Linked DNA regions of Blastopirellula marina. The protein of the gene in region 2 interacts with the protein of the main gene of each other region in a pairwise test. Links are inferred from orthologs where the notes say so. Each region holds a gene or a part of one and is shown on either strand. Other genes may lie near its edges.

What was found.
Region 1: the proteins of nusG (region 2) and rho interact in binary tests that used the Escherichia coli proteins (3 or more experiments, as listed by UniProt). The link is inferred for Blastopirellula marina from one-to-one orthologs.

The regions. Positions count from the first base shown.
Region 1 is NZ_PUIA01000003.1:116,036-120,389, reverse strand. The notes cover bases 1,409-4,354. They hold rho (transcription termination factor Rho), read right to left. Parts: upstream 3,539-4,354; coding sequence 2,279-3,538; downstream 1,409-2,278. Other genes in these bases: coaE (dephospho-CoA kinase), read right to left, coding at 4,291-4,354; ribH (6,7-dimethyl-8-ribityllumazine synthase), read right to left, coding at 1,609-2,091; nusB (transcription antitermination factor NusB), read right to left, coding at 1,409-1,502. Also shown: signal recognition particle-docking protein FtsY, read right to left, coding at 1-979; more of nusB, read right to left, coding at 1,077-1,408. UniProt on the Escherichia coli protein: Facilitates transcription termination by a mechanism that involves Rho binding to the nascent RNA, activation of Rho's RNA-dependent ATPase activity, and release of the mRNA from the DNA template.
Region 2 is NZ_PUIA01000026.1:40,824-45,944, reverse strand. What follows is about bases 1,846-4,728. They hold nusG (transcription termination/antitermination protein NusG), read left to right. Parts: upstream 1,846-2,808; coding sequence 2,809-3,648; downstream 3,649-4,728. Other genes in these bases: rplA (50S ribosomal protein L1), read left to right, coding at 4,286-4,728; rplK (50S ribosomal protein L11), read left to right, coding at 3,811-4,236; secE (preprotein translocase subunit SecE), read left to right, coding at 2,259-2,726; tuf (elongation factor Tu), read left to right, coding at 1,846-2,022. In the rest of the region: more of tuf, read left to right, coding at 826-1,845; more of rplA, read left to right, coding at 4,729-4,963; rplJ (50S ribosomal protein L10), read left to right, coding at 5,022-5,121. UniProt on the Escherichia coli protein: Part of the processive rRNA transcription and antitermination complex (rrnTAC). The complex forms an RNA-chaperone ring around the RNA exit tunnel of RNA polymerase (RNAP).

The DNA.
Region 1 (4,354 bases), on a different replicon or contig from region 2:
ACAGAGCGTTGCAGAATGCTTCGGGATCGAAGCGGGTCAGGTCTTCCGGCTTTTCCCCCACGCCGATGAACTTCACCGGCAGTTGGAATTCCTTGCGGATCGGCACCACGACGCCCCCCTTGGCGGTTCCGTCGAGCTTGGTCAGCACGATGCCGGTACACTGCGCCGCGTCCGAGAAGCCTTTGGCCTGGCTGATGCCGTTTTGACCGGCGGTGGCATCCAGCACGAGCAGTACTTCGTGCGGAGCATCTTCGATCTTCTTGCCGATCACGCGTCGCATTTTGTCGAGTTGGGTCATCAGGTTCTTCTGCGTTTGCAGACGACCTGCCGTATCGATGATGACGACGTCGGCATTCAGCTTCAGCCCTTCGTCGACCGCGCGAAACGCGACGCTGGCCGGATCGCTGCCAGCTTCGCCGCGGATGATCGTTGCGCCGAGCCGTTCGGCCCAGATCGAAAGCTGTTCGGAAGCCGCCGCCCGAAACGTATCGCCAGCCCCCAACACCACGGAGTTCCCTTGATCGATAAACCACCGCGTCAGCTTGGCAATCGAAGTCGTTTTGCCAGCCCCATTCACACCCACGACCAGGATGACCGTCGGACCTTGAGCCGCCATTTTGATGGGCTCTTTGTCCTGCTGCATCAGGCCTGCCAGTTCGTCCTGAATGTTCTTCAGGATGTCTTCGGTATGGACAACACGGCCGCGGAAGTCGCGGGCAATGCGGTCTTTGATTTGGTTGGCTGGTCCGGCCCCCATATCGGTGCGAATGAGAATCGCGAAGATCTCGTCGAGCAACTCTTCGTCGACCAGGCGGCCTTCCGCCTTGAAGAGGTCGCGGATGTCGGTGTTAAGCAGGCGGCGCGTCTTCTCAAGACCTTGCCCCAACCGGCCAAAGAAGCCCGCTTCCTTTTCCGAAGTGGCTTCCGCTGAGCTCGTTTCCGCGTCTTCTTTCTTCTTACCGAATCCGAATATGCCCATCGCTACGAATCAATCCTCTTCCCCTGGGTGGGGCGTAAGTAACCATTGGTCCAACGCCAATGTAGCCGAATCTCGGCTGATTGTCTGCCACCGCCAGCTAGGCAGGATCGGCACCTTCGGCTTGGATGCTTTTCAGAATCCGGTCCAGCAGACCGTTGACGAACTGGGGACTGTGTTTGCCACCGAAGCGTTTGGCCAGTTCAACCGCTTCGTTGATGGCCACGCGGGCCGGCGTGTCGGAATAGATGATCTCGAACGCACCCAGCCGCAACAAGTTACGATCGGTCGCGGCCATGCGGCGGAGGCTCCAGTTGTCGGCGAAGCGTTCCAACTGCATGTCGATCTTCTTGCGGTGTTCGCGAGTACCGATCAGCAGGTAACGGCCGAACTGAATCAGGTTCTCGTCATGCTTCAAACGCGCACGCAGGAACTCATCGGCCAGACGCGGATCCGCATCGGGATTGAGATCCTCTTGATAGAGGATTTGGAGAACAACTTCACGAGCTCGACTACGTCTTGCCATGGGAATCTAGAGAATGCCTTCGTCTCGAATACGTCTTGCCGGCACACGATGCGACTTGTTGGGGTTCGCCGGCCAGATTGGTTGAATTATAGCGAGCGTGGCCAGTTCATGGTTTCGACTGCGGCAGATTTCGCAGAAGTCCCATCATTTCCAGGGCAGCTTCCGCGGCTTCGACTCCCTTATTGCCCACGGCTCCCCCAGATCGGCTGATGGCCTGTTCGACGGTATTGCAAGTCAGCACGCCAAACGCAACCGGGATTTGGCACTGCATCGCCAGGTTGCCCAGTGTCTGGCTGACCTGGGTGTTGATGTGGACGTCGTGCGTCGTTTCGCCGCGGATCACACATCCCAGGCAAATGACAGCGGCATACTTCCCACTTTTGGCCATCACGGAGGCAGCAAGCGGAATTTCCCAGGCACCCGGCACCTTGGCCACGTCGATGTCAGCCTGGGCGAACCCGCGGCTTTCCAACGTTTGCAGCGAACCGGTCAGCAGCTTGTCGGTAATCGAGGTGTTGTAAGTCGAAACGACAATCGCCACGCGATCGCCCGTCGGACGGTAATCGGTTCCGGAGAAGATGTTAGGCACGGTAATCTCAATTCGGGAATTGCACGGAGGTGAGAGAGACCAAACTCGGGTCCCCTCGCCCCTTGGGGGAGAGGGTTAGGGTGAGGGGCCAAAATGGTACCCGCTTCCCAACCCTCACCCTAGCCCTCTCCCTTGGGAAGGGAGAGGGGACAGGATTCGTTGGAACGCGGTCAGCGTGAAGTGTGCCTTACTGCACATTCATGCTCATCAGAAACTCGGCGTTGGTCTTGTTCTTGCTCATATGACCAAGCAGGAACTCCATCGCGTCGGGCGGGTTCATTTCGTTGAGTACGCGACGCAGGATGCACACGCGGCGGTATTCTTCGGGATCCATCAGCATCTCTTCGCGGCGGGTACCGCTGGCGTTGATGTCGATGGCCGGGTAAATGCGACGGTCGACCATACGGCGATCGAGCACGATTTCCTGGTTACCGGTTCCCTTGAACTCTTCGAAGATCACGTCGTCCATGCGGCTGCCGGTGTCGACCAGGGCTGTGGCGATAATCGTCAGCGAGCCCCCCTCTTCGACCTTACGGGCCGAGCCGAGGAAGCGTTTGGGGCGTTGCAAGGCGTTGGCATCCAGACCACCGGAAAGCAGCTTGCCCGAAGGGGGACATTCGCTATTCCAGGCCCGAGCCAATCGCGTGATCGAGTCGAGGAAGATGACCACGTCGGTCCCGAACTCGACCATACGCTTGGCTTTTTCGATGACCATTTCGGCCACTTGCACGTGACGCGACGGCGGTTCGTCGAAGGTCGAACTGATCACTTCGCAGTTGGGTCCTTTGACCTGCCGCTCCATGTCGGTTACTTCCTCGGGACGTTCGTCGATCAGCAGCATAATGCAGTAGGCGTCGGGGTAGTTCGTGAGAACGGCCTTGGCCATGTTCTGCATCATGATCGTCTTACCGGCCCGCGGTGGGCTGACGATCAGGCCACGCTGACCGAAACCGATCGGCACGATCAGGTCTATAATGCGTCCGCTGTATTCGTCTGGGGTCGTTTCCATGCGGATCCGATCGTCCGGATGCAGTGGCGTCAGGTCGTCGAAAAAGACCTTCTGGGCCGCGACGTTCGGGTCCTGATAGTTAACTGCTTCCACACGCAACAGCGCGAAGTAGCGTTCGTTTTCCTTCGGTGGACGAATCTGCCCGGTGACGATGTTACCGGTCTTCAAACCAAATCGGCGGATCTGGCTGGGAGAGACGTAGATATCGTCCGGGCACGACAGATAGTGGTAGTCGGGGCTACGCAAGAAGCCAAAGCCATCGGGCAGGATTTCCAGCGTACCTTCGCCGTACATCAAGCCCGACATCTTCACGCGTTCCTTCAGGATGCGGAAGATCAGGTCCTGGCGGCGCGAGCCGGAAACGTCTTCGAGGTTCTCCTTGCGGGCCTCTTCAATCAGTTCCTGCATCGACATCTTCTGCAGTTCGGCGATGTGCACTTCACTGTGCTTAAGCTGCTCGAACTGCTCGTCGTCTTCCCCTTGATCGCCACGATGCTTGCCGCGAGCGATCTGCTCGGCCAGCGACATTGGCTCGGGACCATCGTCGTAATTGTTATGGTTGTTGTTGCGTCGGTTCGATCCGCGCGACGAGCGATGACCGTCCGAGGCGTGGTTCGAGGAAGAATCTGAGGGTTGGGGCGCGTTGGGCATGGGATAATTGGCTTGATCCGAAGCCGCCTCGTTGGTTTCCGGCAAAATACCGGCACCAAAAGCGTTGGCGTCCTTCGAGACCCGGGACGTTAACTTGTTATTCGAATTCGAATTGTTGTTTGTATTTCGGTTTGTTGTCGTGTTTCTGTGTGCCATAGGAGAATGTTCTCCAAGAGGAGTTTCCTGGCCAGAGTTGTCTAAAGGAATGTCCCTTAACCAACTGTTCAGACCGGCTACCTAGCGAAGCGGTTCTTTAAAAAATCGGCATGCAGGGCGTCTTCGGTGGACGCAGGCTGTTCCAGGATGAGGAGGAGGCTCTTTCGTTGTAGCAAAACGCTCGAAGATTCGCGAGGCGATATTCGCAGGAATCCGAGTCTTCGTAAATGGTTGTAAATTAAAGGGGTAACGATAATTCAGGCTGCTATCGACGCAGGTAATTTCTTGACCCCCACCTTTGCTGTAATGTGGGTTTCATCGCCACTAAATTCCCGAAGCCTATTCGCAGACGATTATTGCGAAAAGGAAAATCTTTGGGGAAGTTACCACGGATTCCCGCGAGGCCCTGGCGGGGGAGCAATACGCCGATCCCAAAAGGTTCGGATC
Region 2 (5,121 bases):
TCCTGGAAAGCGGTGTCTGTAAAGCGGCACGGATTTTGGACGAAATTTGCCCTTCACGTGCTCATCCTGGCTTGCGAGGAAATCCGGACTCGTTATAGTTATTGGTTTTCCATAAAGCCCAGGTAGTGGGCTAGCGTAGCTCAATTGGCAGAGCAGCTGATTTGTAATCAGCAGGTTGTGGGTTCAATTCCCTCCGCTAGCTTGTAGAGCCTACTTTTGTGGCTAATTTTGGACGGATCATTGCCGTTTTCGACGGGTTCCCGAACACACCAGTATCGGACGCCCGGGAAAGCGGATATGTTGGGGGGTTTCCCGAGCGGTCAAAGGGGACAGACTGTAAATCTGTTGGCATTGCCTTCACAGGTTCGAATCCTGTACCCCCCACTGAAAAGTTCCTGGGCTTTATTGGAAGAAAAGACATCAAGGCCTGGGTAGGTTGCGGGTGTAGCTCAATGGTAGAGCAACAGCCTTCCAAGCTGAAGACGAGGGTTCGATTCCCTTCACCCGCTTCGCGGCACGCCTCTTTACCGGGCATGTTGCGAGCTTGCCGATTCGGCCGGGCAGGTCGATAAGGCTCCTGTTATCGAAAATCGGGTTGTCCGTTTGGGCGGCTCGGAAGCGAGTAGCCGGGTAAAGGTGGCGGAAGCAAAGCCCCAAACAAGCTTCCCATTTTTCGGCTGCTGTAGCTCAGTGGTAGAGCACTTCCTTGGTAAGGAAGAGGTCAAGGGTTCAAGTCCCTTCAGCAGCTCTTCACGGCACCTTGATTTTCGTATTTAGACAAATCCCAAATTTCACGGTTTAGCTGGGGTAAGAAAGACAAAGAAAATGGCCAAGGACGTATTTGAACGATCTAAACCTCACGTCAATGTTGGCACCATCGGTCACATCGACCACGGTAAAACGACCACAACCGGCGCTATCCTGGCAGTTCAGGCTGCTAAGGGTTTGGCCAAGATGAAGGCCTACTCGGAAATCGCCAAGGGTGGTACCGTTCGTGACGAAACGAAGACGGTTACCATCGCTGTGGCTCACGTCGAGTACGAATCGCCGATTCGTCACTATGCCCACATTGACTGCCCCGGCCACGCCGACTTTGTGAAGAACATGATCACCGGTGCCGCCCAGATGGACGGTGCGATTCTGGTGGTTTCGGCAGCTGACGGTCCTATGCCGCAGACCAAGGAACACGTTCTGCTCGCTCGTCAGGTGGGTGTGCCTTGCATCGTGGTTTACTTGAACAAGTGTGACCTGGTCGACGACGAAGAGTTGTTGGACCTGGTTGAACTGGAAGTTCGTGAACTGCTGAACAAGAATGACTTCCCTGGCGACGATTGCCCGGTTGTCCGCGGTAACTCGCTGGCTGCTTACAACAACCCAGCCGATCCAGAAGCTTCCAAGTGCATCACCGAACTGGTTGAAGCTCTGGATAGCTACATCCCAGAGCCAGAACGCGAAACCGACAAGCCGTTCCTGATGGCTATCGAAGACGTGTTCTCGATCGAAGGTCGTGGTACGGTTGCTACCGGTCGTATCGAACGCGGTGTTGTTAAGGTTGGTGAAGAAGTCGAAATTCTCGGTCTGACCGAAAAGCCGACCAAGACCACCGTCACCGGCGTCGAAATGTTCAACAAGATCCTGCAGGAAGGTCACGCTGGCGACAACGTCGGTTGCCTTCTCCGCGGTGTCAAGCGTGAAGACATCTCGCGTGGCCAGGTTCTGGCTAAGCCAGGTTCGGTTAACCCGCACACCAAGTTCGAGGCAGAAATCTACTGCTTGAGCAAGGAAGAAGGTGGTCGTCACACGCCATTCTTCAGCGGTTACCGTCCGCAGTTCTACTTCCGAACCACCGACGTCACCGGCACCGCCAACCTGGAAGGCGCTGAAATGTGCATGCCAGGCGACAACGTGAAGATTGCGGTCGAGCTGCACAAGCCAATCGCTATGTTTGAAGGTGTTCGCTTCGCTATCCGCGAAGGTGGTAAGACCGTCGGTTCCGGCGTTGTTACCAAGATCACCTCGTAAGAAGTTGAATGATCACGTCGCCGAACCAAATTTGACTTGGTTCGGCGATGTTACAGGGGCGTAGCACAATTGGCAGTGCGCTGGTCTCCAAAACCAGAGGTTGTGAGTTCGATTCCCACCGCCCCTGCTTTATCGTTGGTGTTACCGAAATTGATGAGCGCGTCGCACCGGTAGAGACATCCTGGAATTACCCAGCGTCGTCGCCGCGGCAGGAACGCCAAAGACTGAGAGTGACCATGGCCAAGGAGAAGACCGTCGGTTCCCCTTCCCTTCTCAACGAGATGGTTCAGGCGAATCGATACAAGCGGACGCAGGGCAAGATTGCTCGGCAGGCAACGCTGATTTCGATTTGGGTATTGATTTCGATCGCTGCTTACCAGCTTTATCAGCAATTGGAAGCATATGCATCGATGGCCCAATATCGGCTGCACTTGCTGCTTCCGATCGCTTTGGTAGTCGTTGGTTTTTGGGTCGCTTATCGACTGATTAATTGGCCTACGTTCGCGGACTTTTTGATCGCGGTCGAGGCAGAGATGAACAAAGTGACTTGGCCCTCCAAGGCTGAGTTGTGGCGAAGTGTCATCGTGGTGATCGCGTTGATCTTCATCCTGGCCTTGTTGTTGTTTGCGTTTGACTTGTTGTGGATCACCTTGTTCAAGACGATTGGACTGATCCCGCCTGATACGCAGACTCCTGCCACTTAGTAGGCGGCGGCAAGCGTCCTCGGATTCCGGAATACACTTCGCTTTGATGGCCCGGTTGCAATGGCCGGTTAAGGTTATTTTCGTGGCAAGTTCTCCTGACAATTCGTTCGATCCTCAGAAAGATCCCGAAACGGGTATTCCTGCGGATGCAGAGACTCCAACAGAAGAAGCGGCATCCTCGGATGCTACTTCGGAAGAGTCGTCGTCGAGCGATGAGGTGAGCGTGCCAGCGGAATCCGAAACTGCAGCAGAAGACGCGGCTGAAGAAGTATCCGCGGAAGCTGAGGCTGAGCCGGCTCCTGTTCGGCCGAAAACCGGTAAGAACCGCGGGCCGATCGAAGAGATCATTGAAGATGAAGAAGAGGCTGCCACGGATGCAGCCAACAAGGAGTGGTACATCCTCAAGGTTCAGAGTAATCGCGAAAAGTCGATTTCCAGTAACCTGATTCGCCGGGTCAAAATGGCCGGTCTTGAGGATTACTTCGGCGAGATTCTTGTCCCCACCGAGGACCTGGTGGAATACAAGAACGGTAAGAAAAAAGTTACCAAGCAGAAGCTCTACCCAGGCTACATCGTCGTGCACATGGCAATCAACGACGAAACATGGTTCCTGGTTCGTGAGACCGGCGGTATTGGTGACTTTACGGGGGCGGCTGGCAAGCCGGTTCCCATGTTGCCGCACGAAGTGGATCGCATCGTCAAGAAGACGCGCAAGCCTGAAGAGGGTGAGCAAGAAGAAGTCAAGACGAACATTCGCTTCAAGATTGGCGACCATGTTCGAATCACCGAAGGTACCTTCGAGAATTTCGAGGGGGATGTTGAAGTGATCGACAATACCAATGGCCGCGTGACGGTCATGATCAATATTTTCGGCCGCACAACCCCGGTGGAGATGGAACACTGGCAGATGGAGCCAGTTTAATCCACTTCAGGCGTTGGACCGGTGGTCGATTCTTCTTATTCCCCCTTTGCCGGCGGACAGAGAGAACTTCCTTCGGGGCCTTAGTTTAATAAGCACTCGGTTTAAATAGCATACGGTTGCGGAAACCTGATCAAGGCGGACCGCGGCACGGGAAACAGCAAAATGGCACGGGAACAAGTAGGTCAAGCGAAGTTTCAGGTCCCTGGTGGTCAAGCCACGCCGGCTCCTCCGGTTGGTACCTCGTTGGGTCGTTACGGTGTGAACCTCGGCCAGTTCGTTCAACAGTTCAACGACAAAACCCGCGAATTCAATGGTATGCCAATTCCGGTTGTCGTCACGGTTTACAACGACCGTACTTTTGAATTCATCTGCAAGAGCCCACCAGCGGCTGCTTTGCTGAAGAAGGCTGCTGGCCTGGCCAAGGGTAGCGGTACTCCGAACACCAAGAAGGTCGGTAAGGTCAGCAAGGACCAGATCGACGACATTTGCAATCAAAAGATGGCGGACCTCAATGCCCGCGACCTGGACCATGCTCGCCGAATGATCGAAGGAACGGCTCGGAGTATGGGCCTGGAAGTCACGGAATAGTCCTGCCCCCTAACGCGAACATTATCTCACTACATACTGGCGATTGACGATGGCTAAACAATCCAAACGATATCGAGCCCTGGTAGAAAAGGTGCCAGCGGAGCCGCTGAACCTGAAAGATGCGATCGTTCTGCTGAAGTCGTTCGATACGACGAAGTTCGATCAAACCGTTGAAATTGCGATGCGATTGGGTATCGATCCAAAGCAAGCCGACCAATTGGTCCGTGGTGCTTTGGTTCTGCCACACGGTATCGGTAAGGTTCAACGCGTCGTTGTGTTCGCCAAGGGGGACAATGCGACAACAGCTACGGAAGCCGGTGCCGACGAAGTTGGTGCGGAAGACCTGGCAAAGAAGATCAAAGACGGCTGGCTGGACTTCGATGTCTGTATCGCCACCCCAGACATGATGGGCCTGGTTGGTCCATTAGGTCGTGTCCTCGGTCCGCGTGGTTTGATGCCTTCGCCTCGTGCTGGCACGGTTACCCCGGATGTCGCCAAGGTGGTTAAGGAATACAAGGCCGGTAAGGTCGAATTCCGCAATGACCCTACCGGTATTGTTCATGCAGTCGTTGGTCGGCTTGGTTTCGAGGCCGGCAAACTGCAAGACAACATCCAGGCGTTCGTCGATCATATCAATGGCCTCAAGCCGCAAGCGGCGAAGGGCACTTATGTTCGTAGCGTCAATTTGAGTGCAACGATGAGCCCTGGTGTTCCGGTTGCCCTCTAAATTGTTCCTAACAAGTTCAAGCGTTACGCAATAACTCATACGTACAAAGCCCTGAGCCATGAGTAAGTATCTAAAGAAACTGGTGATCACCGACCTGTCCAAGCGATTGGAAGGGGTGAACGACCTTCTGGTGGTCGACGTTGTGGGGATGAATGCGG